DNA from 2 places in the Ferribacterium limneticum genome. Region 2 is predicted to be linked to the other one. Evidence: predicted binding sites of a transcription regulator. Region 2 holds the regulator's gene; the other holds the start of a gene.

Region 1 (15,439 bases), 1.8 Mb from region 2:
CCCCGGCATTCTGGTAAGAACCGGGAAATATCGGGCTGGCGACGATGCTCATCCCGATATTCGTCCGGCTGCTGTTGATGATGACTTTGCGGCCGTGGTCGGCCGTCTGATCGGCTGAACGACCTCAGTCGCGCAATTCCCGCCCGGTCAGCTTGATGAAGACATCCTCGAGGTTGGAGGCGCGGTGCACGTAGCGCAGGCCTTCGGCGTCAGCTAGCCTGGCCAGCAGTTCGCGCGGTTCGCGGCAGTAGAAAAAGGCGGTTTCACCGCTGGTTTCGACGCGCTCGGCCAGATTTTTGTGGCTTTGGACGAAAACTTCCAGTTGGCCGTGGGATTCGTCGAAGACCTCGACCACCTGCGGTTCGATCTGTTCGGCGATCAGTTGGCGCGGGCTGCCTTCGGCGATCTTGCGGCCGTGGTCGATGACGATCAGCCTGTCGCACAGACGTTCGGCTTCGTCCATGAAGTGCGTCGTCAGGATCAGCGTCTTGCCGGCCGACTTCAGCTGTTTCAGGCGTTCCCAGATCAGGTGTCGGGCTTGCGGATCGAGGCCGGTAGTCGGTTCGTCGAGAAAGATGATGTCGGGGTCGTTGACCAGTGCCCGGGCCAGGGTCAGCCGGCGTTTCATGCCGCCGGACAGCGTCGACAAGCGGGCATCGGCCTTGCTGGCGAGGCCGGCGAAATCGAGCAGTTGCGGGATCTTGGCGCGGATGTCGGCATCCTTCAGCCCGAAATAGCGGCCGAAGACGAGCAGGTTTTCGGCGCAGGTGAAGTCCGGGTCGAGGTTGTCGAATTGCGGCACGACGCCGATGCGTGCCCTCGCCGCTTGCGCATCCTCTGGAATGACATGCCCGTTGAGGACGATTTCACCGCTGTCCGGCCCGGTCAGGCCGAGGCAGAGGCGCAGCGTCGTTGTCTTGCCGGCGCCGTTCGGCCCGAGCAGGCCGAAGCAGGTGCCGGGTTCGACGGCGAACGACAGCCCGGCGACGACCTCGGTGCCACCGTAGGTCTTGCGCAGATCGCTGGCGCTCAGCGCCACGGCAGCAGAGGCTGGCATTAATGGCGCCATGCGCGGGTCACGATGTCGCGGATCAGGTGCAGGCGACGGTGGAAGAAGTGATCGGCACCGGGGACGACGACGACCGGCAGGTCGAGCGGTTGCGCCCATTCGAACACATTGGCGAGCGGCACGGTTTCATCCGACGAGCCGTGGATGACGATGGTGTCGTGCGGTACGGCTTCGGTGTCGTACTGGCGGGTGCCTTCGACGAAGCCGGCGGCGGTGCCGACCAGCACCAGGCGCTGGGCCGGGTGGTTGGCTTCGGTCAGCCGCTTGGCGACGCGGGTCTGGCAGAAAGCGCCGAAAGAGAAGCCGGCCAGCGCCACCGGCAGGTTGCCGCAGCGGCATTTGGCATCTTCCAGCACGGCCAGCAGGTCATCGACTTCGCCGTGGCCTTCGTCATGCACGCCTTCAGTCCCGCCGACGCCGCGGAAGTTCGGGCGGAAAGCGGCGTAGCCGAGGGCAACGAAGGTACGGGCCAGCGTGTAGGCCACCTTGTTGGTGTTGGCGCCGCCGCCGATCGGGTGCGGGTGGGCGATCAGCGCGATGCCCTTGGGGGCATCCGGGCGCTCCATGATGACTTCGATCTTGCCGACCGGGCCATCAACGAAAATCTTCTCTTCCGGGGCGCGCATGGCTCAGATCTTCAGGCGTTCGACGACTTTGCCGCCGATCAGGTGTTCCTGGATGATTTCCTCGACGTCTTCCTTGTCGATGAAGGAATACCAGGTTTCTTCCGGATACACGACCATGACCGGGCCGTTGTCGCAACGGCCAAGACAGCCGGCCTTGTTGATGCGGACGGCGCCGGGACCGTTCTTCTTCAACGCGCCAATGCGGTCCTTGGCATAGGCAAACATGTCGGAGCCGCCGAGATTGTTGCAGCACTGCTCGCCGCCTTCGCGCTGGTTGGTGCAGATGAAGACGTGTTTATCAAAATAACTCATTGTTTCTCTCCTTGTGGGCCGCTCATTTTATATGGGGACCCGGTTTCACGTGGAACGTGCGCGATTTGACCCGTATTTTTCAATGGCGATGATCAGGCTGGCCAGCCAGGCGAAGGCACCGATTTCCAGCCATTCCTGCCAGCCGATCGGCGCCGTCTGGAAGGCAGCATTCAAGGGTGGCCAATAAGTGAGGAGCAGTTGCAGCGCCAGCATGCTGCCGATGCCGGCCCAGATCCACGGATTCGAAAACAGACCTTGCTTCCAGAAGCTGTGGGTCAGCGAGCGGCAGTTGAAGAGGTAGGCCATTTCGACCATGACGAAGACGTTGACGGCGACGGTGCGGGCTTCGGCCAGCGTGTGGCCTTGTTCAAGTTCGCGCAGGAAGAGGCCGAAGGCGCCGGCCAGCAGCAGGAATGAAACGAGGACGATGCGACGGATCAGATGAGCATCGAGCACCGGCATGTCGAGTCGGCGTGGCGCCCGGTGCATGATGCCGCGCTCGATCGGTTCGAAGGCGAGCGGCAGGCCGAGCAGGACGGCGGTGGTCATGTTGATCCACAAAATCTGCAAAGGGGTGATCGGCAGGGTGGCGCCGAACAGAATGGCCGCGACGATGACCAGGCCTTCGCCAAAGTTGGTCGGCAGCGTCCAGGTGATGAACTTGACGAGGTTGTCCCAGACACCCCGGCCCTCCTCGACCGCCGCTTCGATGCTGGCGAAATTGTCGTCAGTCAGCACCATGGCTGCCGCCTCCTTGGCCACTTCAGTACCGGCCAGCCCCATGGCGATGCCGATATCGGCCTGCTTCAGCGCTGGCGCATCGTTGACGCCGTCGCCTGTCATCGCGACGACCTCGCCCCGAGCTTGCAGGGCGCGGACCAGGCGCAGCTTCTGTTCCGGTTCGACCCGGGCAAAAACGTCGACCTCATGCGCGACCTTGATCAAGGCCACATCGTCGAGCAAGGCCAGCTCCCTGCCGGTCAGGGCTCGTTCGGCGCTCAGGCCGATCTGCCGGGCGATGGCCTGCGCCGTCACGGCGTGGTCACCGGTGATCATCTTGACCCGGATTCCCGCCGAATGGCAGTTGCGGATGGCGCCGATCACGGCCTTGCGTGGCGGGTCGATCATGGCCACCAGCCCGATCAGCGTCAGCTTTTCGATGGCATCCGCGTTCAAGGCCGAATTCTGGCCGGGATTGAAATCTCGCCGGGCCAGCAGCAGGACGCGCATACCTTGCCCGGCATAAGCACACGCCGCCTTTTCGATGGCCATGCCGTCGACCGGGACGGTCTGGCCATTGGCGCCGAGCTGATCGATACAGCGCGGTAACAGGCGTTCGAGCGCGCCTTTGACGTAAATGACGCCGCCGGCGTTGTCGCCATGGGCCGTCGCCATGAACTGGCGGTTGGCATCGAAGGGGAGCACGTCGTGGCGTGGATACAGCGCTTGCAGTGTGTGTTCATCCAGCCCGCCCTTGCGGGCCGCCACCAGCAGCGCGGCTTCGGTGGGGTCGCCGGTGATTTTCCAGTGCTGGCCTTCGCGGTTCAGGCTGGCGTCGTTGCACAGTGCACCGGCGATCAGGCATTCGCGCACGGCACCACTGATCTCGGCCGGCATTTCGTCATGAACAATAGTGCCATCCGGCGCATAGCCGTGCCCGCCCACGGCATAGCCTTCGCCGCCGCACCACAGGACGCGAACGGTCATCGCGTTTTCAGTCAGCGTGCCGGTCTTGTCGGAGCAGATGACGGTGGTACTGCCCAGCGTCTCGACAGCCGGCAAGTGACGGATGATGGTCCGGCGCCTGGCCATGCGGGCAACGCCGATGGCCAGCGTCACGGTGACAGCGGCCGGCAGGCCTTCCGGAATGGCGCCGACGGCAAGCGCCACGGCGGCGATGAACATGTCAAAAGCCGAGCCGCCACGGGCCAGTCCGATGGCGACGGTGAGCAGCGCCAGCCCGCCGATGGCCCACAGCAGCCAGTTGGAGAAGGTCGCCATCTTGCGCGTCAGCGGCGTGACCAGATCAGGCGCGGCGGCAATCAGCCCGGCGATGCGGCCGGTTTCGGTGGCATCGCCGGTGGCAATGACCAGCCCGGCACCCTGCCCGCCAACCACGGTCGTGCCGGCGTAGGCCATGTTGACGCGATCGGCCAGCAGGGTATCGGCCGGCAGGGGCTCGGCGGCTTTGCTGACAGCTTGTGATTCGCCGGTCAGCATCGAGTCGTCGGTATGCAGTTCGTGCTGCTGGATCAGGCGCAGGTCAGCCGGAATGCGGTCGCCGGCAGCGAGCATGACCACGTCGCCGGGCACCAGCTGGCTGGCATCGAGCTGCTTGCGGTGGCCGCCACGGCGCACCGTGACCGGCGTCGTTACCCCTCGGGCCAGCGCCGCCAGCGCGCCCTCGGCCTTGGCTTCCTGCCAGTAGCCGATGATGGCGTTGATCAGCACGACGCCGAAAATCACGCTGGCGTCGACGGTTTCACCGAGCCCGCCAGTGATCACGCCGGCCGCAATCAGCACCAGCACCAGCGGCTGCGTCAATTGGGCAGCAAAACGACGCCACGCCGGTTTGCCCGGGGTTTCTGTCAGGCGATTGAGGCCATGGCGGGAAAGTCGACTGGCCGCCTCGTCATTGCTCAGTCCGTGGCGGCTATCGACTCCCAGCCGGCGGGCAGCCGAATCGGCCGAATCGGCATGCCAGGCTAGCGGCGTGTCGTCAGCAGCAGGAATGGCAGGGTCAGGAAGGGCCATAGTGTGGCAACCAGACGAGTCAGACCATTGAAATTGAGGAAGTGTCCCTGCCGCCAGGTGGCAAGGGCTGCCGCCGAATAAGGATTGGGCGGGGCCAGATTGACCAGCACGGTGCCGGCCATCAGGGCCAGTGCGGCAATCATCAGGCGTGGGGTGGCGGGCAGCGCCAGTGCCCCGGCCAGGATGGCAACGCCGACGGTCAGCCCCAGTTGCACGCCCGGGGTCAGCCAGGCCAGCGCATCGGCCGGGCTGATCAGGATGGCGGCGGCCAGCGTGGCAACGGTCAGGCAGAGGAGCAGGAAGAGCGGCACGATCAGATAAGCGACCAACTGGCGGGCGCACAGCATGCGGACAATCAGGCCGACGGCGACGGCATTGAAGGCCGTGATGCAGGCTTCGATCATGACGAAACTCTCGGCGGCGAAGGGCACCGCGCCCGTCAAACCGAGGAGGTGGCGCAAATCGCCGGCCCCGAAGAGCAGGGTTTCCGGCGATAACGGCACCAGTAGCCAGAGACCGAGCAGGGTCAGGCCGAGTTCGGCATGGGGAATGGGGGCGATCAGTTTGTGTTCGAGGGCGGCGATCCGGGCAAAGACCCGGGGGCCGACCGATTGCGCCCACAGCGCACCGAGCAGGCCGCCGGTAGCGTTGCAGACCAGATCGAGATTTGACGGGACGCGGGAGGGTAGCCACGTCTGCACGGTTTCCAGGCCGAAACTGACGCCGCCGGAAAGCAAGGTGGCCAGCACCAGCGCCGAGAAACGGCCGGGAAGCCCATTTAGCGCAAGCGTCAGAAAGAAGCCGAGCGGCAGGTAGACGGCGACGTTGGCCAGCAGATCGAAGATCGTCCAATAGCGCGGCCAGCCGCCTTCGAGAAAGGCGATCGGCGAAACGCCGGTATCGCGCCAGCCGGTGAACGGGTGCAGGCTGCCATAGACAACCAGCCCGAACCAGGCGAGTGCCAAATAGCGGGAAAGCAGGATGGGGCCACGACCGTGATGGGGCATGAGCCCGATTTTAGGGGCTATCCGCCGGTCCGTCAGCCCTTATGTTTGGTGACAATGATTACGCTGGCGCCTTTGGTGCGCCAGGTTCGGCGACATTGTTACCAAATCCCGACGGTGGCTGTTGCCCCGGAGGGCATCAATGATGGTGCGGGTGTTCCGCCGTGTGGTGGGTTTCACCGGCGGCGCGATGGCGCAGGGCTTCGTGGATATTTTCCTGCGGCAGCGGATGGCCGACCCATTGCGGCAGCAGCGAGCCGGCGACCATGCCGAGCATACTGACGCCGAGGCCGATCAGTTGAGGCGGCACCAGCTGGCCGGCGCCGGCCAGCGCGTAGGCGTAGTCGCCGCCGATGCTGCCTTCGCCGCTGACATTGACCAGCACTTCGACCAGGATCCACGACGACAAACCACCGATGATCGCCGCCAGTGCGCCCTGCGTCGTTGCCCGTTTCCAGAAGGCACCGAAGAAAAGCGGGACGAAGGCACCGGCCAGCGTGATCTTGTAGGCGTTTTCGACCATCTTGAAAATGCTGGCGTTGGAGTACAGCGCGAAGCCGAGCACGATGCCGGCAAAGACGACGATGGAGCCGCGCATGACACGCAGGAACTGGTGATCGCCCATGTGCGGGTAGAAGCCGCGCACGATGTTTTCCGAGAAGGCGACCGACGGTGCCAGCAAGGTGGCCGACGAGCAGCTCATGATGGCCGAGAGCACGGCGCCGAAAAAGATGGCCTGGGCGAAGACCGGGGTGTGGTTGAGGACCAGGGTCGGCAGGACAAGTTGCGAGTCGGTTTGCAGCAGGCCGTTGAACAATTCGGGATCAATTAGCGTCGCCGAGTAGGCGATGAACATCGGCACGAAGGTGAAGCAGAAATAGATCGAGGCGCCGAGGATCGAGCCCCACAGCGCGATCTTCTGGCTCTTGGCCGAGGTGATGCGCTGGAAAACGTCCTGCTGCGGGATCGAGCCGAGCATCATGGTGATCCAGGCGCCGAGGAAGGTCAGCCACAGCCACGGGTCGGGTGGCGGGAAAAAGTCGAGCTTGCCGGCTGCCGAGGCGTGGTTGATGACCAGTTCGACGCCGCCGGTCAGGCCGGAGACGATATAGCCGATGTACAACATGCCGCCCATGATTACGCCCATCTGGACGAAATCGAGAATGGCCACCGAGAGCATGCCGCCGAAGGTGGTGTAGGTCAGGACGATGGCGGCGCCGAGGATCATGCCCGCCGTCTGGCTAATGAAACCGTTGGTGACGACATTGAAGACCAGCCCGAGCGCCTTGATCTGGGCCGATACCCAGCCGAGGTAGGAGGCGACGATGCACAGCGTGGTCAGTACTTCGACCGTGCGGTTGTAGCGCAGGCGGAAATAGTCGCCCAGCGTCAGGATGTTGAGTTTGTAGAGCTTCCGCGAGAAGAAGATGCCGGCGATGATCAGGCACATCGACGAGCCGAAGGGGTCGGCGACGACGCCGGTCAGGCCATCCTTGACGAAGGTGGCGGAGACGCCGAACACCGCCTCGGCGCCAAACCAGGTGGCAAAGACGGTGGCAGTGACGACCGGCAGCGGCAGATGGCGGCCGGCGACCGCGAAATCCTTGGCGCTATGGACGCGCGTTGCCGCGAACAGGCCGATGCCGATGGAAACGAGCAGGTAGAGAACGACGAACCAGATCAGCATGATCGCAGGATCAACGACGGTAAGAGGTTGAAAACGCGAGGATTATAAGGTTATTGCGTGTATTCGCGGGGTCAAAACGGTGCGTCGCTGTGAAATTGCACGGGCTCGCCGGTCGCCGGATGAATGAAGGCCAGATCCATGGCGTGCAGCAGCAGCCGTCCGGCCTTGCCGTGGGCCTCGCCGCCATAGAGGTCATCGCCCAGGATCGGGTGGCCGAGCGAGGCCATATGGACGCGCAACTGGTGCGAGCGGCCGGTGACCGGTTCCAGTTCAAGGCGCGTGGTATTGGCCGCAATGTCGCGGCTGACGACGCGAAAGCGGGTCAGCGACGGCTTGCCGATGGCGAAATCGACCATTTGTCGCGGCCGGTTCGGCCAGTCGCAAATCAGCGGCAGGTCCACCTCGCCACTTTCATCGGCCAGTTGACCGTCGACGACGGCAACATAGCACTTGCTGACCAGCCGGTCCTGAAACAGGCGCGACAACTGGCGGTGCATGTCCTTGCCCCGGGCCAGTACCAGCAAGCCGGAAGTGGACATGTCGAGCCGATGGACGCTGAGTGCATCCGGGTACTCGTGCTGGACACGGCTTGCCAGGCAATCGTCCATGCCCTCGCCGCGACCGGGCACCGAGAGCAGTTCGGCCGGTTTATCGGCAACGATCAGCCATTCATCGGCAAAAATGACCGCCGACGCATCGGCCGGCGGCGGCAGATAGGCGATCGCCACGTTCAGAGCCGAACGCGGCAGCGAGCGTCCTTGAAGGGGGTCGGTTCCCAGGTCCAGCCCTCGCCGAGCGGTGTCTGGTTGCAGACCCGCGTGCCGTCCAGCTGGCTGACCCACCAGTACCAGGGGGCCGGCTCAGCGATTGCCACGGTCGACGCGAAAAACAGGGCAAAAATGGATAAGCATCTGATCAGCATGAAGAATTTTCTTGCCAAGAAAAGGTGGAACAATGTACTGTATTTATACACAGTAATTCTGAATTCAGCTCGGCGAGAAATATACCGCGTTCGTCGCCTGGCGAAACAAAACGATTCCTGCAATTTCTATTCCATCTTTGGCCCCTGTGCCATAATCCGCTCAAATTTTCGAGGTAACACCATGGACGACAACAAGGCAAAAGCGCTCGCCGCAGCGCTGCAACAGATCGAAAAGCAATTCGGCAAAGGCTCCATCATGAAGATGGGCGATGCCGAAATCGACGAAGGCATTCAGGTCGTGTCTACCGGTTCGCTCGGTCTGGACATTGCGCTTGGCGTTGGCGGCCTGCCGCGCGGTCGCGTCGTTGAAATCTATGGTCCGGAATCCTCCGGCAAGACCACGCTCTGCCTGCAGGTCGTGGCCGAAATGCAGAAGCTGGGCGGCACGGCGGCCTTCATCGACGCCGAACACGCGCTCGATCCGCAATACGCCCAGAAGCTCGGCGTCAATGTCGGCGACCTGCTGATCTCGCAGCCGGACACCGGCGAGCAGGCCCTCGAAATCGCCGACATGCTGGTCCGTTCCGGCTCGGTCGACATCATCGTCGTCGACTCGGTCGCCGCCCTCACCCCGCGCGCCGAAATCGAAGGCGAAATGGGCGACCAGATGGTCGGCCTGCACGCCCGCCTGATGAGCCAGGCCCTGCGCAAGCTGACCGCCAACATCAAGAAGACCAACACGCTGGTCATCTTCATCAACCAGATCCGCATGAAGATCGGCGTCATGTTCGGCTCGCCGGAAACGACCACCGGCGGCAATGCACTCAAGTTCTACGCTTCGGTTCGCCTCGACATCCGCCGCATCGGCGCAATCAAGAAGGGCGACGAAGTCATCGGCAGCGAAACCAAGGTCAAGGTGGTCAAGAACAAGGTCGCCCCGCCCTTCCGCGAAGCCATCTTCGACATCCTCTACGGCGAAGGCATTTCCCGCCATGGCGAAATCGTCGAAATGGGCGTCGCCCACAAGCTGGTCGACAAATCCGGCGCCTGGTACGCCTACAAGGGCGAAAAGATTGGCCAGGGCAAGGACAACGCTCGCGAATTCCTGCGCGCCAACCCGGAAATTGCCCAGGAAATCGAAGCGGCGATCCGCGAGGCTGCCAGCACCAACGTGATCAAGCCGGTCAAGGCGGCCAAGGCTGCGGATGCCTGACCTGCGCGTGCGCGCCCTGCAACTCCTGACCCGGCGAGATTATTGCCGGGCCGAGTTGAAGGCCAAGCTCGCGGCACACGCCGAGTTCGAAGAAGAACTCGACGGCGTGCTCGACACCCTGCAGGCCGAGCGCCTGCTTTCCGATCACCGCTACGCCGCCCAGCGCGTCGTGGCGCGGGCCGGTCGCTACGGCAACGCCCGCCTGAAGCAGGAACTTCGGCAAAAAGGAGTCGGCGATGACGACATCGCCGCCGCCCTGCCGGAGGCAGGCGACGAGACCGACCGTTGCCGGGCCATTTGGGCCAAAAAATTTGGCCACCTCCCAGAATCTGCCGAAGAACGTGCCAAGCAGATGCGTTTCCTGCAATATCGCGGTTTTTCCGGTGATGCGATTCGCCGGGTGATGCGCGGAGTCGATCAATGAATACCCTAGTCGCCAAACTCTCGGCCAACAACCTGAAGAAACGCTACAAGACGCGGACCGTCGTCGAAGACGTTTCCTTTGAGGTCAAATCCGGCGAGGTCGTCGGTTTGCTCGGCCCGAACGGTGCCGGCAAGACGACCTGTTTCTATATGATCGTTGGCCTGGTGGCGGCCGATGGCGGCGAGGTCTACATTGACGACAACCGTCTGACCCACCTGCCCATGCACAGCCGGGCTCGGCTCGGCTTGTCCTACCTGCCGCAGGAAGCCTCGGTTTTCCGCAAGCTCAACGTCGAGGAAAATATCCGCGCTGTCCTCGAACTGCTCAAGCTCCCTGAAGCTGAGTTGAACGACCGTCTGGAAGGCCTGCTCAATGAACTGCATGTCGGGCATGTTCGCCACGTCAATGCCTCGGCATTGTCTGGTGGCGAGCGCCGGCGGGTTGAAATTGCCCGGGCGCTGGCTACCAACCCGCGATTCATCCTGCTTGACGAGCCGTTTGCCGGCGTTGATCCGATCGCCGTACTCGAAATCCAGAAGATCATTCGCTTCCTCAAGGAGCGGGGCATCGGCGTGCTGATTACCGACCACAACGTCCGTGAAACCCTCGGCATCTGCGATCACGCCTACATCATCAACGCCGGAAACGTACTGGCCGCTGGACGTCCGGCCGAAATCGTTGATAATGAAAGCGTACGGAAGGTTTATCTCGGCGAGCATTTCAGGCTCTGACCGACAGACCCGACCCGACACTATCCGATGAAGCCTGCCCTCCAGCTAAAACTATCCCAGCATCTGGCGCTGACCCCTCAGCTCCAGCAGTCGATCAAGCTTCTTCAGTTGTCGACTGTCGAGATGCAGCAGGAAATCGAGCGTTACCTGCTCGAAAACCCAATGCTGGAACGTGAAGACGAGCACGCTGGCGAGAGTTTCTCATCCGCCCAGCAGTTCGATGCGCCGCAAAGCAGCGAAGGCGAACGCGAGCAGAAGGTTGAGCGGGAAGAACGGGATGCCCGCGAAGAGCGCGAGCAGGATGTTCCGTCAGCCCCATCCGAAGTGGACGATGATCGCTGGTCTTCCGATGCCGGTACCTTCACCGGCGCCGGGCGCGACGAGGACGACGATAGCGATTCCCGCGACATCCATGCCGCCAACGTCAGTCTGCGCGACCATCTAGGCTGGCAGCTGGGCATGACCCAGGTGTCGGAGCGCGACCGCAGTCTGGTGCGCTTCCTGATCGAAGCGCTCGACGACGATGGTTATCTCTCGGCGACGCTGGTCGAACTGTGGGAAACCCTGCCGCCGGAGTACGAAATTGAAATCGAAGAGCTGGAAATCGCCTTGCGCCATATCCAGAATTTCGACCCGATCGGCATTGGCGCCCGCAGTCTGCAGGAGTGTCTGACCCTGCAGCTCAAGGTCTTGCCGGAGAGTGCGGAGCGAACGCTGGCTCTCTCCATTGTCGACAAGCATCTCGAACTGCTGGCTGCCCGCGATTTCGCCAAGATTCGTCGCCTGACCGGCTGCGATGACGAGGCCTTGAAGGCCGCGCACAGCCTGATCACCAGCCTCAACCCGCGGCCGGCGGCCGGCTATGCCCAGATTGAAGCGCGCTACATCACGCCGGACGTGATCGTGAAAAAGCTGAAGGGCAAATGGACTGCCTACATCAATCCCGACGCCTATCCGCGACTGCGCATCAACCGCCTGTATGCCGAGATTCTCGCCAAGCAGCGGCGCGGCAACGGCAACCTGTCCACGCAATTGCAGGAAGCGCGCTGGCTGATCAAGAATGTCCAGCAGCGCTTTGAAACCATACACCGTGTCACGCAGACCATCGTCGACCGCCAGCGCCAGTTCTTCGAACATGGCGAAGTAGCCATGCGGCCGCTGGTCTTGCGTGAAATTGCCGATATTCTCGGCCTGCACGAGTCGACCGTATCGCGGGTGACCAGCCAGAAATACATGGCGACACCACGCGGTATCTTCGAACTGAAATACTTCTTTGGCAGCCATGTCGCCACCGATACCGGTGGTGCCTGTTCTGCCACGGCCATCCGGGCATTGATCAAGCAGTTGATCGCTGCCGAGGATGGCAAGAAGCCCTTGTCGGATAGCCAATTATCCGAAATACTAGGCCAACAGGGAATCGTAGTTGCCCGACGGACGGTTGCCAAATACCGCGAGTCGCTCAATATCCCCCCGGTCAATTTACGCAAGACCCTGTAGAGAGAGGAGAAAAAAGTGAATCTGCAGATTAGTGGTCACCATATCGAAGTTACCCCCGCCCTGCGCGAATACGTCGAGAACAAGCTGGATCCCGTGATCCGTCATTTCGACAAGGTAACCGGCGTTAACGTCGTTCTGTCCGTCGAAAAGCTGAAGCAGAAAGCGGAAGTGACTGTGCACGTGCCTGGCAAGGACATGCATGCCGAAGAATCCGGTGACGACCTTTACGCCGCCATCGATGCTCTGTTCGACAAGCTGGACCGTCAGGTTCAGAAATACAAGCAAAAGGTTCAGGATCACCATCGCGGTGACAAGCCCGGACTGATTGCCGCTGACGAATAAGCGCCGACCGGCCGCAGCACTGCTGCGGCCTCGCTTTACTACCCACCCCTATGAACCCTCTTATCAATCTTCTGACCGCTGATCAGGTATTGCTCAATCTTGAAGCGGGCAGCAAAAAACGGGTTTTCGAACAGGCTGGCATGCTTTTCGAAACCCGACTCGGATTGGCGCGCTCAATCATATTTGACAGCCTTTTCGCACGTGAAAAACTGGGCTCTACCGGGCTGGGTCAGGGGGTTGCCATTCCCCATGGCCGGATCAAAGGCCTCAAACAGGCTGTCGGCGCCTTTATGCGCCTGGCGAACCCGGTGCCATTTGATTCACCCGATGGCCGCCCGGTCGATCTTCTTTTTGTGCTGCTCGTTCCCGAGCAGGCTACCGAAGAACACCTGCAGATTCTCTCGGAACTGGCCCAGCGTTTTTCCGATCGTGCCTTCCGTGAAAAACTGCAGGCTGCCTCTGATCCCGCGGCCGTCGTAACACTTTTCCAGGCCTGAGCCACGTTCGTGCGCCACGTCAACCTTGTTCAGCTCTATGAGGACAATCGCGACAAGCTGCTGCTGAACTGGCATATCGGCCAACAGTCCGACCGCCGAATCGAAATCAAGGGGTCAAACAACTACGGTGCTGATCTGGTCGGCCATATCAACATCATTCACCCCGAACGCCTGCAGGTCCTTGGCTTGGCAGAGTATGAATGGGCGATGCGCATTGGCGAGCGCCGGTTTGCCCAGATGCTCTCCGACTTGCTCGGCGCGCAGCCACCGGCCGTCATTGTCGCCGATGGGCTGACGCCACCTCCCCTGGTGGAGGAAACCTGCCTGCAGTCTTCGACGCCCCTGATCTTCTCGCCAAAACCCTGTTCGGCCGTAATTGACCTGCTGCGAATCTACCTTTCGGCGCGTCTCGCCGATACGGTCAGCCTGCACGGCGTCTTCATGGACGTTCTTGGCATGGGTGTGCTGATCACCGGTGATTCGGGGGTCGGCAAGTCCGAACTCGCACTGGAGCTGATCTCGCGGGGCCACGGCCTGGTGGCCGATGATGTGGTCGAGATGGCCCGGATTGCGCCGACGACCATCGAAGGTCGCTGCCCGGGAATGCTGCGCGATTTTCTTGAAGTGCGTGGCCTCGGTTTGCTCAATATCCGGACCATTTTCGGTGAGACTGCATCACGCCGGAAAATGAAGCTCAAGTTGATCGTGCATTTGCAGAAAACCGCGACGGCGGCGGATGCGCCAAGGCTGCCGCTCGATGCCCAAACGCAGGAAGTGCTGGGCGTTCCGGTCCGCAAAGTCGTCATTCCGGTGGCTGCCGGGCGGAACCTGGCGGTACTGCTGGAGGCTGCTGTCCGCAATACCATCCTACAGTTGCGCGGCATCGATAGCCTCCAGGATTTCATGGATCGTCAGCAGCGCATGATGCTTGACGATGATGCATGAATGGCTGATAGTACGTTGGCGTATTTCATTCAACCAAGGGGACATTCAATGAAGAAACTGATCGCTCTGCTGCTCGTCACATTCTCTGCCACCGCCGTTTACGCCGCTGACGATTGCGCTGCCCGTGCAGCCGAGAAGAAACTGGCTGGTGCAGCCAAGAACAGCTTCATGAAGAAGTGTACGGCTGATGCAGCACCAGCGGAAAACGCTGCCTGTGCCGCCACCGCCAAGGAAAAGAAGCTGGCCGGCGCTGCCAAGAACAGCTTCATGAAGAAGTGCACGGCTGACGCTGCCGCCAAGTAATCCACCTGGATTGAGTCGTTTCGGCCATCTGCGGATGGCCGAATTCCGTTTACAGCTGCTCGAACTCGGCGATCTCGGCGGCCGGGTCGTTGCCCGAGTTTCCGAAACTGATGCGGCCCCTGCCATCCAGCTGCAGCTCGTGACGGCGGACCATCACTTCCTGACGGCCTGATAGGGCGATGAAAGTGCCATTCGTGCTTGAGTCGACCAGGTAAAAGCCATCACCCCGCCTTTCAATGCGGGCATGCTGGCGCGAGGCTTTGCGGTCATCAACGATCAGTTTGCAGTTGAGGTCACGGCCAATGGTCAGCACCGGTGTTTTTTCATCGACCAGGAAAGCCTTGCCATGATGGCGGACGCACAGGCGTTCGACCGGCAACAGGCTGCTTGGCCCAAAAGTGGAGTGCGGGTAGGAGCCGCCACCTTGGTAGCTGGGCCAGTGAATCTGGAATAACGGGAGCGCGATTGTATTTTCGTTGACGGTACCCAGATCCGGCATGGCATCGGTGGTAATGACGCCCGGCTGCGGGAGTTCATCGACCAAAACCGAACTACACAAAATCTGGTCACGACGGGCAATGCCGGCGATTCGTGCTGCCGTAGCTACAGCGGGACCATTCAGTTTTTCGCCACTTTCGGTGACCAAACCGCTGTGCAAGCCGATGCGGATGGTCAGCTTGAGTCCGGAAACCGGCGGCAGGTCCGCAATGCGCTGCTGCATGTCGATCGCTGCCTGGCAGGCTTCTTCGGCCGATTCAAAGGCGGCCAGCAACTCGTCACCGACGATCTGGATGGTTCTGCCTTTGTAACCATCGATCGAGCGCTTCATGCGCTTCAGGCAACGCTCCACTGCGTGCATTGCCTCCTTGTCGCCCAGCCGCTCGAATAAAGCAGTGCTGCCGGAGACGTCGGCGAACATGACGATCAATTTGCGTTGGGTGGAGCTCATGGGCTGCCGGCAACCTGATTTGGAGATTTAAGATTGTATCGAACTTTTATTATATGATGAGTCGCTCATGAAGCGCATTATGCGTTCTGGCTTATCGGAATCATGCCGCTGATCGGCATCTCCGGCGCATCGAAGGCGATATCGCCTTCGTCGACCGGCGTATC
Region 2 (15,439 bases):
CCGTTCAGATAGTGGGGCGGGGTGCTTTTGATCATTCGCATGTTTCTTCACGCGCCATGAAAGAGGGCGCTACGAGGCGCTCGGTGTGGAATGGCTATCAGGCAGATGATGCATCACCAGCGCCGTCACTGCGAGTTTCTCAATGAAATGGATCGAATTGGCGAGCAAGAACCCCTTCTGTAATGGCCCTGTCTGCCCGCAAAGCCCGACGGTAATCAGCGCCATGGAGCGTGATGCTTTTCTGGTCGACAAGATTTATTACTACCGCGGCGGCATGCTGGACTGGTATGCGCCCGGCTTTACGATCGTCAAAGCCGAATTCTGATCGCTTGCCCGACCGGCAATGCCAAGGAGGCCGCGGCCGCTCTTTTTATTGCAGGCTGATCCGCTGCTTTCGGCGCCAGCAGGCGGGTATCTGCAGTGCGGCGACATCCGGGCTGGTATCGGCAAAGATAGCCTTGGCCCGGGCCAGGCGTGCGTCTTCTTCTGCGGAAATGCCGGCGAGCAGTTCAAACAGTTTTTGAATGCGTTCCATGATGATGACCTCCGTCAGTGGTGATTGGTTGACTGTATGGATAACCAGTTATTTAACTGTGAGTCGGAGATTAACGCATAACTGTATGGATGTACAGTATTCGATTTTTGCGTATTCGAGGTTAGCCTTGAGGCGTCGAGAGTGCGGGGGGTAGCGCCATGTCCAGAATCAAATCCCACTGGCTACCTAACGCCGGTACGGTCGCCACCTATCGTGGAAGGAGTAGCAACTCCGCCCGCAATGTTCGGGTCATTGCCGAAGCTTCGGGTGGCCGGATGGTGGTCGAGGCCATCGGGCGGCAGGGGGTACCGGTTCGCCTGACAGTCAAGCAGGAAAACCTGCTTCCCATGCAGCCCAGCCTGTTTGATTGATCTGCCCGCGCGTGGGAGTCAGCTTTTTTTGGGCCCCTGCGCTCCACTCAGATACTGGCAGTAAATTGCTTATGCCAGCGCTTGATGCGGGCGCACCTTGGCCATTCGAGCAATTTCGTTAGCGCATGGCATTTGGGCGCTATCTCCATGCGGACCCGGCCTTCGTTGATGCTCTCGACAAGTACTAGTCCTTGAGCATCAATCAGATAGCTTTCGCCAGCGCCCAAAAAAATATCGGCCAGCCTGTCTGGCAGCGTTATCCAGATCGTGCCGCTGATACAACGGATCCGAACACCGCAGGCCTTGGTCAGGCGAATCGGATTACCGTTCGTCAGGCATAGCTCGCTGGAAACGAGATCGATTTTCATAGCGCTCTCTACTTTTGTTGTCGAGAAAGTGTAGGGCGCTAATCGGCGGTGATACAGTCACAATTAAGTTAAATTGTAATCAGTACAATATTTGAAATTTTCAACTGTGCTGCTCGCTGTGCCTGTCATCTGTACTGGTCTCTCATGAGCGAACAACTTCTACGTTATGAACAGCTGGCCAGCGAACTGGCTGGCATGATCGAAAGCAGCGTGCTCAGTCGTGGCGATCGGCTGCCATCCGTCAGGCAACTATCGAAAGAGCGGCGCTTGTCGGTGTCCACCGTGCTCCAGGCGCTCCACCAGCTTGAAGACCGTGGGCTGGTCGAAGCGCGCCCCCAGTCGGGATATTTCGTTCGCCAGGCAAAAACAAGCCATGCCGAACCGCTGCTGCGTTCGACCCCTGAAGCGCCCATGCCGGTTGATATCTCGCAGCGCCTGGTCAGGGTTTTGCAGGCCGGCACCAGGCCGGGGGTGCCCCCGCTGGCCGCCGCGCTACCGGCTCCGGCGTTGTTGCCGGTGGCCGCCTTGAATCGCCTCTATGCGGGCGTCGCCCGGCGCCATCCGGCGTTGCTGTCGGGTGGCAGCCATATCAACATGGATGAACCGGCCCTGGTTCGGCAATTGGTGCGCCGCTCCCTGGCATGGGGTGGCCCCATTCCAGCGGAGGAATTCGTCATTACCAATTCCTGTACCGAGTCGCTGGGGTTATGCCTTCGGGCTGTCACCAAACCCGGTGATACGGTGGCCGTCGAGTCGCCAGCCTATTACCTGATGCTGCAACTGTTGGAAACTTTGGGCTTGAAGGCGCTGGAGATACCGACCGATCCGCGCACCGGGATGTCGCTCGATGCGCTGGAACTTGCGACCCGCCAGGGTGGGATTGCGGCTTGCCTGCTTGTCTCGAATGGCAGCAACCCGCTGGGTTGTGTGATGCCTGACGATAAAAAGCGTCTTTTCGCGGCGCTTACGGCAGCGCGCGGCGTGGCGGTGATCGAAGACGATATCTATGGTGATTTGCACCTCGGCAAAGAGCGACCCTGGCCGATCAAGGCCTACGACAAGGCAGGGAATGTCATGCTCTGTTCGTCGTTTTCGAAAAGCCTGTCACCGTCGTTGCGAATCGGTTTTGTCGCGGCCGGTCGCTACCGTTCGGCGATTGCCTTGCACAAGACCATTACCAGCGGCGGGACCAATCCCATTACCCAGCATGTGCTGGCCGAATATCTTGAGTCGGGGGCCTACGATCGTCACTTGCGAACGCTGCGCCGGGCCTACGAACGACAGGTCGAGGCGATGCGGCTGGCTGTCAGCCGGTATTTTCCGGCGGCGACCCGTATTGCCCAGCCACAGGGGGGCTATGTGCTGTGGGTCGAGTTGCCGGAAGAATTCGATACCACCCGGCTTTACGAGCAGGCGATTACGGAAAATCTGGCTTATGTGCCGGGCGAACTGTTTTCACCCAGCGGCATGTATCGCAACTGTCTGCGCCTCAATTGCGGCAACCCGCACACGCCGGAAATCGAGGACGCCATAAGACGCCTGGGCGCCATCTTTTCCCGCCCCCAAATCAAATGATGGACGCACAAACTACGGTATGATTGCCCCTTTTTGGCAAGCCGCTTTTGCCTTTTTGAACGCATTCGAAGGATTTTTCTGCTCATGTTCGACGCAGTCCGCAACAACAAAAGAATCGTCCAGGTTTTCCTTGCGCTGATCACGCTGCCGTTTGCCTTTTTCGGCGTTGATTCCTATATGAATGGAATTGGGTCAGGTGGCGATGTGGCCACCATCGGCAGTGTGAAAATTACCCAGCAGCAATTCCAGCAAACGCTGCGAGATCAGCAGGAGCGCTTGCGTACCCAGCTGGGCGCCCAGTTCGATGCCAAGATGCTGGATAACCCCGAGGCCCGCAAGGCGATTCTCGATGACCTGATCAACCAGCGCCTGCTGTTGGTGGAAGCCGGCAAGAAGCGGATGTTCGCCAGCGACGACGCGATACGCCAGACGATTGGTGCCATCGAGGCCTTCAAGGTCGATGGCAAGTTTTCCAGCGAGCGCTACGAAGCAGCCTTGCGCGCCCAAGGCATGTCGCCGGCCGGTTTTGAAGCCCAACTGCGTCAGGATCTGACTCTGCAGCAACTGGCTACAGCTGTCGGGCAATCCGGTCTGGTGGCGCGTACCGTCAGCGACCGCCTGCTTGCCTTGCAGACTGAAAAGCGCGAGGTGATGGAGTATCGCTTCAGCCTTGATAGCTACCTCGACAAGGTCAAACTGGCTGAAGATGCCGGCAAGAAGTTCTACGACGAAAACAGCACGCAATTCCAGATGCCGGAGCAGGCCAAGGCCGAATACGTGGTGTTGTCGATGGAGGCGATCAGCTCGCAGTTGTCAGTGACCGATGCCGAAGTCAAGGCCTGGTACGACGGCCACAAGGATCGTTTTCTGCAGGCCGAAGAACGCCGCGCCAGCCATGTCCTGGTGGCTTCCGAAAAGCTGGGCAAGGACAAGGCCAAAGCCAAGGCGGTGGAACTTCTGGCTGAAATCCGCAAAAACCCGGCTGCCTTCGGCGATCTGGCCAAGAAGAATTCCGATGATCCGGGTTCTGCCTCCAAGGGTGGCGATCTTGGCTTCTTCGGTCGCGGCATGATGGTGAAATCTTTTGAAGACACTGCCTTCAGCCTGAAGGATGGTGAAATTTCCGGGGTTGTCGAATCGGATTTCGGCTTCCACATTATCAAGCTGACCGGTATTCATGCTGCCAAGGAAAAGCCGCTGGCTGACGTCAAGGGCGAAATTGAAGCCGAGTTGAAGAAGACGGGTGCTTCCCGCAAGTTTGCCGAAGCCGCCGAAGCATTCAGCAACATGGTTTATGAGCAATCGGACAGCCTGAAGCCGGTGGCCGAGAAGTTCAAGCTGACCGTCAAGCAGTCCGACTGGCTGGGCCGTCAGGCCAACCCGGCGAATGGCGTGCTCGGCAACGAGAAAATCCTCGCCGCCTTGTTCTCCGACGATTCGGTCAAGAACAAGCGCAATACCGAGGCTGTCGAAATCGCACCGAATACGCTGGTTGCCGCACGTATTGTCGATTACAAGCCGACGGCCCTGCAGCCGTTCGATGGCGTCAAGGCCAGCATCGAAACCATGCTGAAGCGCAAGGAAGCGCAGGTCTTGGCGGTCAAGGATGGCGAGGCTCGTCTCGACGCGCTGCAAAAGGGTGAAGACAAACTGACCTGGGGCGCGGCCAAAGCTGTGTCGCGTCTGGATTCCCGCTTGATTCCGCCACCGGCCGCACAGTCGGTGTTTCGGATGGAGGCTGGCAAGTTGCCGGCTTACACCGGCGTCGAACTGCCGGGGGCTGGATACGCCTTGTTCAAGCTGACCAAGGTGATTGCCGGTGAGAACCTGGATGACGCCACCAAAAAAGGCATGTTGCAGCAACTCGGCAATCTGGTTGCCAAGGAGGAAATGCAACTTTATCTGGCGGCACTGCGTAGCCGCTATAAGGTTGAGATCAATCAGGCGGCACTGGAAGCCAAGGAAAAGTAAGCTTCTGTGTGTTCCATGGAAAGCGGGCTGCGGCCCGCTTTTTTATAGCCTGATTTTAGTTTGGCAATCCGGTGGTTTGCCGGATAAGTGGGTGCTATTCTTCTGGGAAAGATGAGCGAGAATGCCCTTGGGAGGGGGCTTTCAGCGAATGAAAATTACCAGAGGCAGACATTGAAACGAATCAGGGGGAAGCATGACCAGTAATCCGGGTTCGGCCGGGAAACGTCACGGCATTCTGCGATTGCTATGGGGTGCTGCGTTTCTGGTTAACTTGTTTGTCGTCGGCATGGTTCTCCTGATGCTTGAAAGAAACCGGCAACAGGAGGTCAATCAGGCGGAGACGCTGACCGAGAATTACTCGAAGATCCTGGAGGAGAGTCTTGCCGGTTTCATCAGCAAGATCGATATCACGCTGCTGACCGTTGCCGAAGAGGTGGAGCGGCAGCTCGCCACTGGCGGGATTGATCAAAAGGCGCTGGAGAAGTACATCGCGCACCAGGATGCCCATATTCCGGAGGCGCTTGGTCTGCGCGTGGTCGATGCACAGGGCATCATCCGGTATGCGATCAATGACATCAAGATTCGCAACGCCAGTATTGCCGACCGTCCGCAGTTCATCCGCCTGCGGGACGATCCGCAGGCTGGTCTGGTTATTTCGAAGCCTATCCTGGGTCGTGCCGCCGACAAATGGATGGTTACCTTGGGGCGCCGTATCAACCATCCCGATGGCTCTTTCGCTGGCGATGTCCATGTCGCCGTTGCGGTGGATCATTTCATTGGCATGTTTGCCAAGCTCAATTTGGGCGAGAACGGTAATGTCGGCTTGTGGGACAAGACCACCCTGATAGCGCGTTATACAAAGACGGATACTCATGGCGCAACGGTGGGGACAAGCAATCCCTCTTCGGACTTGCGGGCGCTGCTCGCTTCGAACCAGACTGCTGCCAGCTACCACACCCGTTCCGGGGTGGACGGGATTACCCGAACCTTCTACTACCGTCAGCTTGGTCAATACCCGCTCTACCTGATTGTCGGGCTGGCCGATGAGGACTACCTGGCCAAGTGGCGAAAGGATTCGCTGAATACCGTGATGTTGGCCGGACTGTTCGTGCTGGCCAGTCTGATTTCGTCATTCTTGATTGGTCGCGCCTGGAAAAGACGAGAGGCAGACCGTGATGCGCTACTGCGTCAGGATGCGGCATATACCGCCAAGCTCGAGCAGTACAACCGGGCTACCGATGCAGCATGGCGCCAAAGCGAACTAATCCTCTCGTCAGCCGCGGAAGGCATCTGCGGCGTCGATCTGGCGGGGCGGGTTATTTTCGTCAATCCGGCAGCACGCAAGATGTTTGGCTGGGATGAGGAAGAGGGCGTCGGGCTCGATCTGCATGCCCTGACGCACCATCACGATATGGATGGAAAACCTTACGACAACAAGGATTGCCAGGTTTTCAAGACGCTGCAAGATGGGGAGCGGCGACATGTCAGCGATGGCCTTTATTGGCGCAAGGACGGCTCATCCTTTCCGGTCGAATTTACAGTCTCGTCCATTGAGCGGGACGGAAGGATCACCGGGGCAGTCAACGTCTTTCGGGATATCTCCGAGCGCAAACAGATTGAAGCCGAACTGGAGCGCCATCATCGCCATCTTGAAGATCTGGTCCAGCAGCGAACGTCCGAACTGATGCAAACAGAGGCTAGGGCCAGCCATATTTTGCACTCCAGTGCCGACGGCCTGTATGGTATTGACTGCAAGGGAATCATCACCTTCATCAATCCGGCGGCCTGCGCGATACTCGGCTACAAGGCCGAGCAGGTCATCGGCCTCCCTGCGCATTCCTTGCTTCACCACAGCCAGCCGGATGGATCTCCTTATCCGGCGGCGGATTGCCCCAGTTACAAGGCCTTGCGACTCGGCCAGAAGGTTCGTGTCAACGATGAGGTTTACTGGCATGCCGACGGCCACGCCGTCCCGGTGATGTACGCCACTCACCCCATGTTGCAGGATGGCGAAATTACCGGTGCCGTCACCAGCTTTGTCGATGTCAGCGTTCAGCGGGCGGCGGCACAGGCGAGGGAACAGGCGCTGATTGCCGCAGAGAATCTGGCCCGGGTAAAGAGTGAATTCCTGGCCAACATGAGCCATGAAATCCGCACACCGCTCAACGGCGTCCTGGGGTTTGCCCAGATTGGCTATCGCAATTACCAGAATAGCGAGAAGGCGAGGGATTCTTTTGCCAAGATCCAGCTTTCCGGCAATCGTCTGCTCGGGATCATCAACGACATTCTCGACTTTTCCAAGATCGAGGCCGGCAAGCTACGCATCGAGCAGACGGAGGTGGTTCTTTCGGAGGTCATCGAACATGCCCTCGATCTGGTTCGGGAGCGTGCCCAGGCCAAGCAGATTGATCTTCGGGTTGAACTTGCCTCCGATCTGCCGAAAACCTGTATCAGCGACCCATTGCGCATGGGGCAGGTGCTTCTCAACATACTTTCCAATGCCGTCAAATTCACCGAGGCCGGCAGCGTTACCCTGTCACTCGACTGCCGGGATGGCATGTTGGTCTTCAAGGTAACAGACACCGGCATTGGCATGAATGCAGAGCAGATTGGCGCCTTGTTCAATCCATTTCATCAGGCAGACGCTTCGGCCAGCCGGAAGTTTGGCGGTACCGGTCTTGGTCTGGCGATCAGCAAACGTATTCTGGAGTTGATGAATGGAAATGTCAGCGTCAACAGTTGCACTGGCGTTGGCAGCAGCATCGAGTTTTGTTTTCCCTACGTAATGCCGGAGGGGGCAGCGGAAACGCAACCCAACTTGCAGGACGAAATGGGCGAGGGGAAAAAGCCATTGGCGGGTATTTCGATACTGGTGGCCGATGACGAGGCCATCAATCGCATGGTGCTCGAAGAGATTTTGGTCGAATACGGTGCCGGTGTGGTTCTGGTTGAAAATGGCCAGGAGGCGGTGGCGCGCGTGATGCACGACGGCCGGGATGCCTACGATGTGGTGCTGATGGATATCCAGATGCCGGAGATGGATGGGTTTGAAGCGACGCGCCGGATACTCGAACAGGCCCCTGATCTGCCGATCATTGCCCAGACGGCTCACGCCTTCAATGAAGAGCGGGAAAAGTGTTTTGCTGCCGGCATGGTCGATCACATCGCCAAGCCGATAGAGCCTGAGGCGCTGGGGGAAATGATCCGCCAGCATGTGCTGGTCAAGCCATAAAACAAAAACGCCGACCGGAATTAACCGAATCGGCGTTTTCTTGCGGTGTGGGCCGCTGTAATTCGCTTTAGGCGGGCAGCGGGTCAGCGTTACCCAGCGCCACGGTGTTCATGCCGCCATCGACGTACATGATTTCACCGGTGATGCCGCTGGCCAGGTCGGACAGCATGAAGGCGGCGGCGTTGCCGACTTCCTCGATGGTCACGTTGCGACGCAGCGGTGCATTGTGCGAGTTGTAGGCCAGCAGCTTGCCAAAATTGCCGATGCCGGAAGCCGCCAGGGTCTTGATCGGGCCGGCCGAGATGGCGTTGGCACGGATGCCTTCAGGGCCGAGACAGAAGGCCAGGTAACGGGTTGCCGCTTCCAGGCTGGCCTTGGCCAGGCCCATGGTGTTGTAGTTCGGCATGGTGCGCTCGGCGCCGAGATAGGAGAGGGCGAGCGCAGCGCTCTTGCGACCCTGCATCATCGGGCGAGCAGCCTTGACCAGCGCCGGGTAGCTGTACGATGAAATTTCGTGGGCGATGCGGAAAGCTTCACGGGTGATGCCGTTCAGGAAATCGCCTTCGATTGCTTCGGTCGGGGCGTAGGCAATGGAATGAACCAAGCCATCCAGTCCATCCCAGTGCTTGGCCAGTTCGACGAACAGATTATCAATCTGCTCATCGCTACCGACATCCAGCGGGAAAACCAGCGTGCTGTCGAATTCAGCGGCAAATTTGTTGATACGGTCCAAAAACCGTTCATTCTGGTACGAAAAGGCGAGTTGGGCACCTTCACGATGGCAGGCCTTGGCGATGCCATAGGCGATGGAATGCTTGGACAGCAGTCCGGTGATCAGAATTTTCTTGTCGGCGAGAAAGCCCATGTGTTGTTCTCCCTTAGGGGTTTAGCCGCAAGATTATAAACCGGGAAACAGTGATTCGCGGCATGCGACCACCGTTTCCGATTGCCACCTACATATTCGGGTAAGTCGGGCCTTCGCCGCCTTGCGGCACAACCCAGTTGATGTTTTGCGTCGGGTCCTTGATGTCGCAGGTCTTGCAGTGGACACAATTCTGGGCATTGATCTGCAGACGAGGACTTCCACCGCTTTCATCGCGCAGGATTTCATAGACGCCAGCCGGGCAGAAACGTTGTTCCGGGGCGTCGTATTTGGCGAGATTGACGCTGATGGGAACGCTGGCATCTTTTAACTGCAGATGGCAGGGCTGGTCTTCCTCATGGTTGGTGCTGGAAAGGAAAACAGAAGACAGGCGGTCAAAGGTGATCACGCCATCCGGCTTGGGATAGGTGATGGGTTCGCATTCGGCCGCCGGTTTCAGCTTGGCGTGGTCGGCCTTGCGGTTGTGCAGGGTCCATGGTGCCTTGCCACGCAACAAGACCTGATCAATGCCGAACATGATGGAGCCGAGCATCAGGCCTTTGTTCATCCACGGTTTGAAATTGCGCGTCTGGTGCAGTTCTTCGAACAACCAGCTCTTCTTGAAGCTTTCAGGATAGGCGCTCAGTTCGTCGCGCTGGCGTTCGGCCGTTAGTGCTTCAAAACAGGCTTCGGCTGCCAATGAGCCGGTTTTGATGGCGCAGTGCGTGCCTTTGATGCGCGCGGCATTCAGGAAGCCGGCATCATCACCGACCAGCACGCCGCCGGGGAAAGTCAGCTTGGGCAGTGACTGCAGGCCGCCGGCAGTCAGGGCACGGGCGCCATAAGCGATGCGTTTGCCACCTTCGAGGAACTTGCGGATTTCCGGATGGGTCTTGAAGCGCTGGAATTCTTCGTAGGGTGACAGGTGCGGGTTGCTGTAGCCGAGGCCGACGACGAAACCGACGGCGATCTGGTTGTTTTCCAGATGATAGAGAAAGCCGCCGCCGTAGGTGTCCGGCTGCATCGGCCAGCCGCCGCTATGAATGACGAGGCCGAGTTGGTGTTTGTCCGGATCGATTTCCCACAATTCCTTAAGGCCAATGCCGTAGGTTTGTGGATCGGTATCCGCGTTGAGGTTGAATTTTTCCATCAACTGCTTGCCGAGATGGCCGCGGCAACCTTCGGCGAAGAAAGTGTATTTGCCGAGCAGTTCCATGCCCATCTGAAAGTTCGGGCCTTCGGAACCATCGTGCAGGCGTCCCATGTCGCCGGTAGCTACGCCCTTGACGGCACCGTTCTCATCAAACAGCACTTCGGCGCCGGCAAAGCCTGGGTAGATTTCGACGCCCAGCGCTTCGGCCTGTTCGCCGAGCCAGCGGCAGACATTACCCAGAGAAATGACGTAATTGCCTTCATTGTGAAAGCAACTGGGCAGCAGGCTGTTCGGTACTTTGGTGGCGCCGGTTTCGGAGAGAATGAAAAAGCGATCCTCGGAAACAGGGGCGTTGAGCGGGGCACCGTCTTCCTGCCAGCTGGGCAATAGTTCGGTCAGGGCACGCGGGTCCATGACGGCGCCGGAAAGAATATGGGCGCCGATTTCGGCGCCTTTCTCGATCAGGCAGACGCCCAGATCAACCCCTTTTTCTGCTGCCAGTTGTTTCAGCCGAATGGCCGAAGCCAAGCCAGCCGGGCCGCCACCAACGATGACGACGTCAAATTCCATGGATTCGCGTTCCATGATGTCTCCTAAGTTTTATTGTTAGCTTATTTTCAATACGGTACAGTATGGAAATGCTTTGATCAACAACACTCTAGTATTCAGGATTATGGAACACAAGAAAAAGCTTATTCACGTCACGAAAATGCCCATTCGCTGGGGCGATATGGATGCCTATGGGCATGTCAACAACACGATCTATTTTCGCTACATGGAGCAGGCGCGGGTCGAATGGATCGAGGACATGAAGGTGCCGGTTCGCCCTGGTGGTGACGGGCCGGTCATCATCAATGCCAGCTGTACCTTCATGATCCCGATGACTTATCCGGGCATGGTTGAGGTGCGGACTTATGTCGGCGCGATTGGCCGCTCCAGCTTCCAGACCTACGTTGAAATGCGCATCGAGGGCGATGACAAACTCTACGCCGAGGGCGCGGCCAAGGTGGTGTGGATGAATACCCAGACCGGAAAATCAGTGCCGGTGCCTGATCACGTGCGGGCCGTACTCGAAGCAGAGTAAACTCACAGCCCATCGCATCATCGAATCCGAAGAGCATGGGCAAACGAAAAATCTGGGAAAAGCTGCTGTCGAGCGAACGCCTGGGGGCCGGCAAGGCACCCGGCACGGCCGAGCGTACGGCCTTCCAGCAGGATTACGACCGCATCGTCTTCACTTCCGCCTTCCGGCGCATGAAGGACAAGACGCAGGTTTTCCCGCTTTCCAAGAGCGATTATGTCCGGACTCGCCTGACGCACAGTCTTGAGGTCAGTTGTGTCGGGCGCTCTCTCGGTGCGGTGGTTGGGCGCGAGATCATCGCCCGGCACGGTTTGCAGCATGTCGAATCCGGTGATTTCGGTGCCATCGTTGCTGCGGCCTGTCTGGCTCATGACATCGGTAATCCACCCTTCGGCCATGCCGGTGAAGACGCCATCCGCGAATGGTTCCGCCATTCCGGGCTGCTCGAACGTCACGACTTTACGCCAGCGCAGAAGGCAGATTTCGAGCGCTACGAAGGCAACGCGCAAGGTTTTCGCATCGTCAGTCGGCTGCAAAGCCCGGCCAATCCCGGCGGCCTGCAACTGAGCAGTGCGGTATTGGCGACCTTTACCAAATATCCGCGTCCCTCCCATCTGGATACAGAGCTGGATGGCAAGAGTGGCAAGAAATTTGGCTTCTTCCAGCAGGATGCCGAGGCTTTCCAGCAAGTGGCGCGGGCGACCGGTTTGGTCGAACGTATCCCGGGTACCGCCTGGCGGCGCCATCCGCTGGCCTTTCTGGTCGAAGTGGCCGATGACACCTGCTACCTGATCGTTGATCTGGAAGATGCCGCGCGGCTCGGTTTCGTCCATTACAAGGACGCCGAATGCCTGCTCGCCGACCTGGCTGGCAACACGGTCAATGGCGGGCGGCTGGATCGGCTGCACGATCCGAAAGAGCGTTTGGAGTACCTGCGTGCAAAGGCCATCGGCTGCCTTCTTGAAAGTGCCGCGGCGGTCTTCCTGGAAAACGAGGATGCCATTCTGAGTGGAACGTTTGACGACGAACTGCTCGAAAACTCGCCGATCGCCCATCCCCTGCAGGCCATTCTCAAACTGGCCAAGGAAACGATCTACACGGCCCGCCCGGCGCTGGAAATTGAAACTGCCGGCTTCGAGGTACTTGGTGCCTTGCTTGGCTTATTCACCAATGCGGTCGAGGCGAAAGCGGGTCATGCTCGTTTCACCACCCGCGAACGCATGTTGCTGAAATTGCTGCCAACGCAGTTTCTTGGCCACGGCGGTGAGCCGGATGCCGATCCTTACATTCGTCTGTTGCAGGTGGCTGATTTTGTCGCCGGAATGACCGATTCTTACGCGGTGGACATGTATCGCAAGCTGAAGGGCTTCGACTTGCCGACCTGATTTTCTGCTTGCCAAAAACTGATTACTGTACAAAAATACAGTCAATGGTTTTTAGCGGAGGCCGGCCATGAAACTCACGCCACGTCAGCAGGAAATTCTCGACTTCATCAGGAGCACGCTGGAAGTGCTCGGTGCGCCGCCAACGCGCATGGAAATTTCCAGCGCCTTCGGTTTTGCTTCGCCCAATGCAGCGGAAGATCATCTCAAGGCGCTGGCCAAGAAGGGCGCCATCGTGCTCGAACCTGGTTCGGCGCGAGGCATTCGCTTGGTTGAGCAGCTTGGTCTGCCGTTGATTGGCAGTGTCGCCGCTGGCTCGCCCATCCTTGCTGTCGAGAACATGCAGGGGCGCTATGCGCTGGATGCCAGTCTGTTTGAACCGAAAGCCGATTTTCTGCTCAAGGTGCGCGGTCTGTCGATGATCGATGTCGGTATCTTCGATGGTGACCTGCTGGCCGTGCACAAGACCAACCAGGCACGCGATGGGCAGATCGTCGTCGCCCGGCTGGATGAAGAGGTGACGGTCAAACGTCTGGAACGCAGTGCTGGCCAGATCAGGCTGATTGCCGAGAACCCCGATTTCGAACCGATTATCGTCGATCCGGAAGCAGTTGATTTTGCCATCGAAGGCATTGCCGTCGGCCTGATTCGCGGGGCTGTTTCCAAGCTGTCATGACGCCCATGCCGTCGCCGGTCGCTTTGGCGGATGTGCTGGCCAGAGGTGATATCTGGCGCGGCGATACCTTGGCTTTCCTGCCGGAAACCGCCATTCCCAGCGGCCATGCCGAACTTGATGCTGAATTGCCGGGTGGTGGTTGGCCACGTGGCAATCTGACCGAGATACTGGTCGATCGCGGCAGTGTGGGTGAAATGAGCCTGCTGTTGCCAGCCTTGGCCAAATTGTCTGCCGAGGGCGGCTGGCTGGCGCTGGTGGCGCCACCCTGGCTGCCACATGCCCCAGCGTGGGCGGCTGCCGGGCTGGCACTGGATCGCTTGGTCATCGTTCAGGCTGGTAAAAGTGTGGCTTGGTGCGTCGAGCAATTGCTCGCCAGTGGCGGCTTCGCTGGTGTACTGGCCTGGCCCGAGGCGGGTATTGATGCGCGCGCCTTGCGCCGCTTGCAAGTGGCAGCCGAGGGGCGGTCTGTTTTTGCCTGTTTATGGCGCTCGACGGCAGCAGCCCGGGTGCCATCGCCTGCACCACTGCGCCTGATGGTGAACACGGTGCAGTCCGATGGCGAACAGGAATTGTCGGTGCGCATCATCAAGCGGCGTGGACGGCCGGTTTCCCGGCCGCTCGCCTTGTCCATACCCCGTCCCGGGAGAAGCTCGCGTGCTGTGGCTGGCCCTGCACTTTCCCTTGTTGCCGCTCGAGGCCTTGCCGCTGCGTCAGTCGCCTAGCGCCGTTGTCACTCGCGGTCGGGTGCTGGTCGGGGATCGTGAAGCGCTGACAGCTGGGGTTGAGGCAGGGCAAAAATTGTCGACGGCGCTTGGCCTGCAGCCTGGGCTGGCCGTTTTCGAACGTGACGAAACCCGAGAAGTAAAAGCCCTGGAAAGTCTGGCCTGCTGGGCCGGGCGCTTTACGCCGACAATCAGTCTGGCGCCGCCGGATGTGTTGCTGCTTGAAATCGGTGGCTGCCTGCGCCTGTTCGGTGGGACGAAGGCGATCGTCGAGGCGGTGCTGGCCGGTTGTGCCGAACAGTCCTATTCGCTGAACTGGGCGGTCGCCCCGACACCTTTGGGCGCCTCCTGGCTGGCCCGGCGGGGCTGTGCTGGTACGCATGTCGACATGTCGGACATGCAGGCAGCCTTGGCTGCCTTGCCTTGTGCCATTGGAGGCTGGCCGGATGAGGTGGTCAATCGTCTCGAATCGTTCGGACTGAAGCGGCTGGGCGATTTGCGGATGCTGCCCGGTGCCGGGTTGCGGCGGCGCATCGGCAATCGGCCGATGGATGATCTGCTGCGGGCCTGGGGGGATTTGCCTGATCCACAGAAGCTCTTTGTTTTCCCGGAAAATTTCGTCATCGACCTTGAGTTGCCTTCTCGTGTCGAATACGCCGAGGCGTTGGCGTTTGCCGGGCAACGCCTGTTCGCATCGCTGGCCGGTTGGCTGCATGGTCGGCAATTGCTGCTGCGTCGCTGCATCTTCCAATTGATGCATGACGATGGCGCGAAAACACCGCTGGTCTTGAGTTTTGCCGAGCCGGCAGCGAATGAGGCTCGCTTCATGCGGCTGTTGCGCGAGCATCTTGCCCGGTTGCAGCTCAAGGCGCCTGTCGAGGCCCTGCGCTTGCAGGCGGATGAACTGCTCGACAAGCCCGGTGCCAGCGCTCATCTGTTCGAGCAAGCGCCCGATGGCGAAGGGGCGTTGGCGTGCCTGGAGCGTCTGCGGGCCCGTTTGGGCGAGGGGGCTGTGCTGGCGCTCGCCCAGACTGCCGACCATCGTCCGGAATGTGCGACTGTTCAGCACGAAGTTGCAACAAACTCGGCTCAAAATTTATCGTCAACGACAGCCATCGGGCAGCACCGCCCTTTATGGCTGCTGCCCAGGCCTCAGGCGCTGGCCGAAACCGCCGGTAGCCCGCAATGGCATGGGCCGTTGAAGTTGCTCTCCCGTGCCGAGCGCCTGGAAAGCGGCTGGTGGGACGAGGGGGAATCTGGAGCCACTGGCGACGTGCGCCGTGACTATTTCGTCGCCCGCAATCCGCTGGGGCAGTGGGCGTGGATCTTCCGCGATGCCCAAGGCTGGTTTCTGCACGGCCTGTTCGCCTGAGCCGGTGAGCTTATGTCGCTGCCTGATTACGCAGAACTGCACTGCCTTTCCAACTTCAGCTTCCTGCGCGGGGCCTCGCATCCGGAAGAGCTGGCCGAACGTGCCGTGGCGCAAGGCTATAGTGCGCTGGCGCTGACCG

Evidence for each region. The regulator LexA, encoded in region 2, represses DNA repair genes until DNA is damaged. The targets are predictions, from matches to a motif close to ACTGTATNTANATACAGT.
Region 1: the regulator LexA is predicted to act here: its motif matches at 8,411-8,428, upstream of recA (recombinase RecA).

The regions. Positions count from the first base shown of each region.
Region 1 is NZ_CP075191.1:4,154,646-4,170,084, reverse strand. Features, by position in the region: gene KI617_RS20060 (TIGR01458 family HAD-type hydrolase) at 1-118, shown strand, start outside; gene KI617_RS20055 (ATP-binding cassette domain-containing protein) at 125-1,057, opposite strand; gene KI617_RS20050 (alpha/beta hydrolase) at 1,057-1,695, opposite strand; gene KI617_RS20045 ((2Fe-2S) ferredoxin domain-containing protein) at 1,699-2,007, opposite strand; gene KI617_RS20040 (cation-transporting P-type ATPase) at 2,053-4,761, opposite strand; gene KI617_RS20035 (VanZ family protein) at 4,713-5,768, opposite strand; gene KI617_RS20030 (sodium:solute symporter family protein) at 5,905-7,452, opposite strand; gene KI617_RS20025 (RluA family pseudouridine synthase) at 7,524-8,180, opposite strand; gene KI617_RS20020 (hypothetical protein) at 8,183-8,374, opposite strand; gene recA (recombinase RecA) at 8,556-9,587, shown strand; gene recX (recombination regulator RecX) at 9,580-10,011, shown strand; gene lptB (LPS export ABC transporter ATP-binding protein) at 10,008-10,742, shown strand; gene KI617_RS20000 (RNA polymerase factor sigma-54) at 10,770-12,239, shown strand; gene hpf (ribosome hibernation-promoting factor, HPF/YfiA family) at 12,255-12,581, shown strand; gene ptsN (PTS IIA-like nitrogen regulatory protein PtsN) at 12,632-13,078, shown strand; gene hprK (HPr(Ser) kinase/phosphatase) at 13,088-14,023, shown strand; gene KI617_RS19980 (hypothetical protein) at 14,072-14,326, shown strand; gene KI617_RS19975 (adenylate/guanylate cyclase domain-containing protein) at 14,376-15,275, opposite strand; gene ttcA (tRNA 2-thiocytidine(32) synthetase TtcA) at 15,353-15,439, opposite strand, start outside.
Region 2 is NZ_CP075191.1:1,778,697-1,794,135, forward strand. Features, by position in the region: gene KI617_RS08350 (O-acetyl-ADP-ribose deacetylase) at 1-35, opposite strand, end outside; gene KI617_RS08355 (hypothetical protein) at 143-325, shown strand; gene KI617_RS08360 (hypothetical protein) at 371-535, opposite strand; gene KI617_RS08365 (hypothetical protein) at 694-906, shown strand; gene KI617_RS08370 (DUF2917 domain-containing protein) at 954-1,274, opposite strand; gene KI617_RS08375 (aminotransferase-like domain-containing protein) at 1,419-2,849, shown strand; gene KI617_RS08380 (SurA N-terminal domain-containing protein) at 2,934-4,820, shown strand; gene KI617_RS08385 (PAS domain S-box protein) at 5,014-8,052, shown strand; gene fabI (enoyl-ACP reductase FabI) at 8,120-8,917, opposite strand; gene KI617_RS08395 (electron transfer flavoprotein-ubiquinone oxidoreductase) at 9,006-10,652, opposite strand; gene KI617_RS08400 (acyl-CoA thioesterase) at 10,741-11,151, shown strand; gene KI617_RS08405 (deoxyguanosinetriphosphate triphosphohydrolase) at 11,187-12,533, shown strand; gene lexA (transcriptional repressor LexA) at 12,601-13,206, shown strand; gene imuA (translesion DNA synthesis-associated protein ImuA) at 13,203-13,928, shown strand; gene KI617_RS08420 (Y-family DNA polymerase) at 13,861-15,300, shown strand; gene KI617_RS08425 (error-prone DNA polymerase) at 15,313-15,439, shown strand, end outside.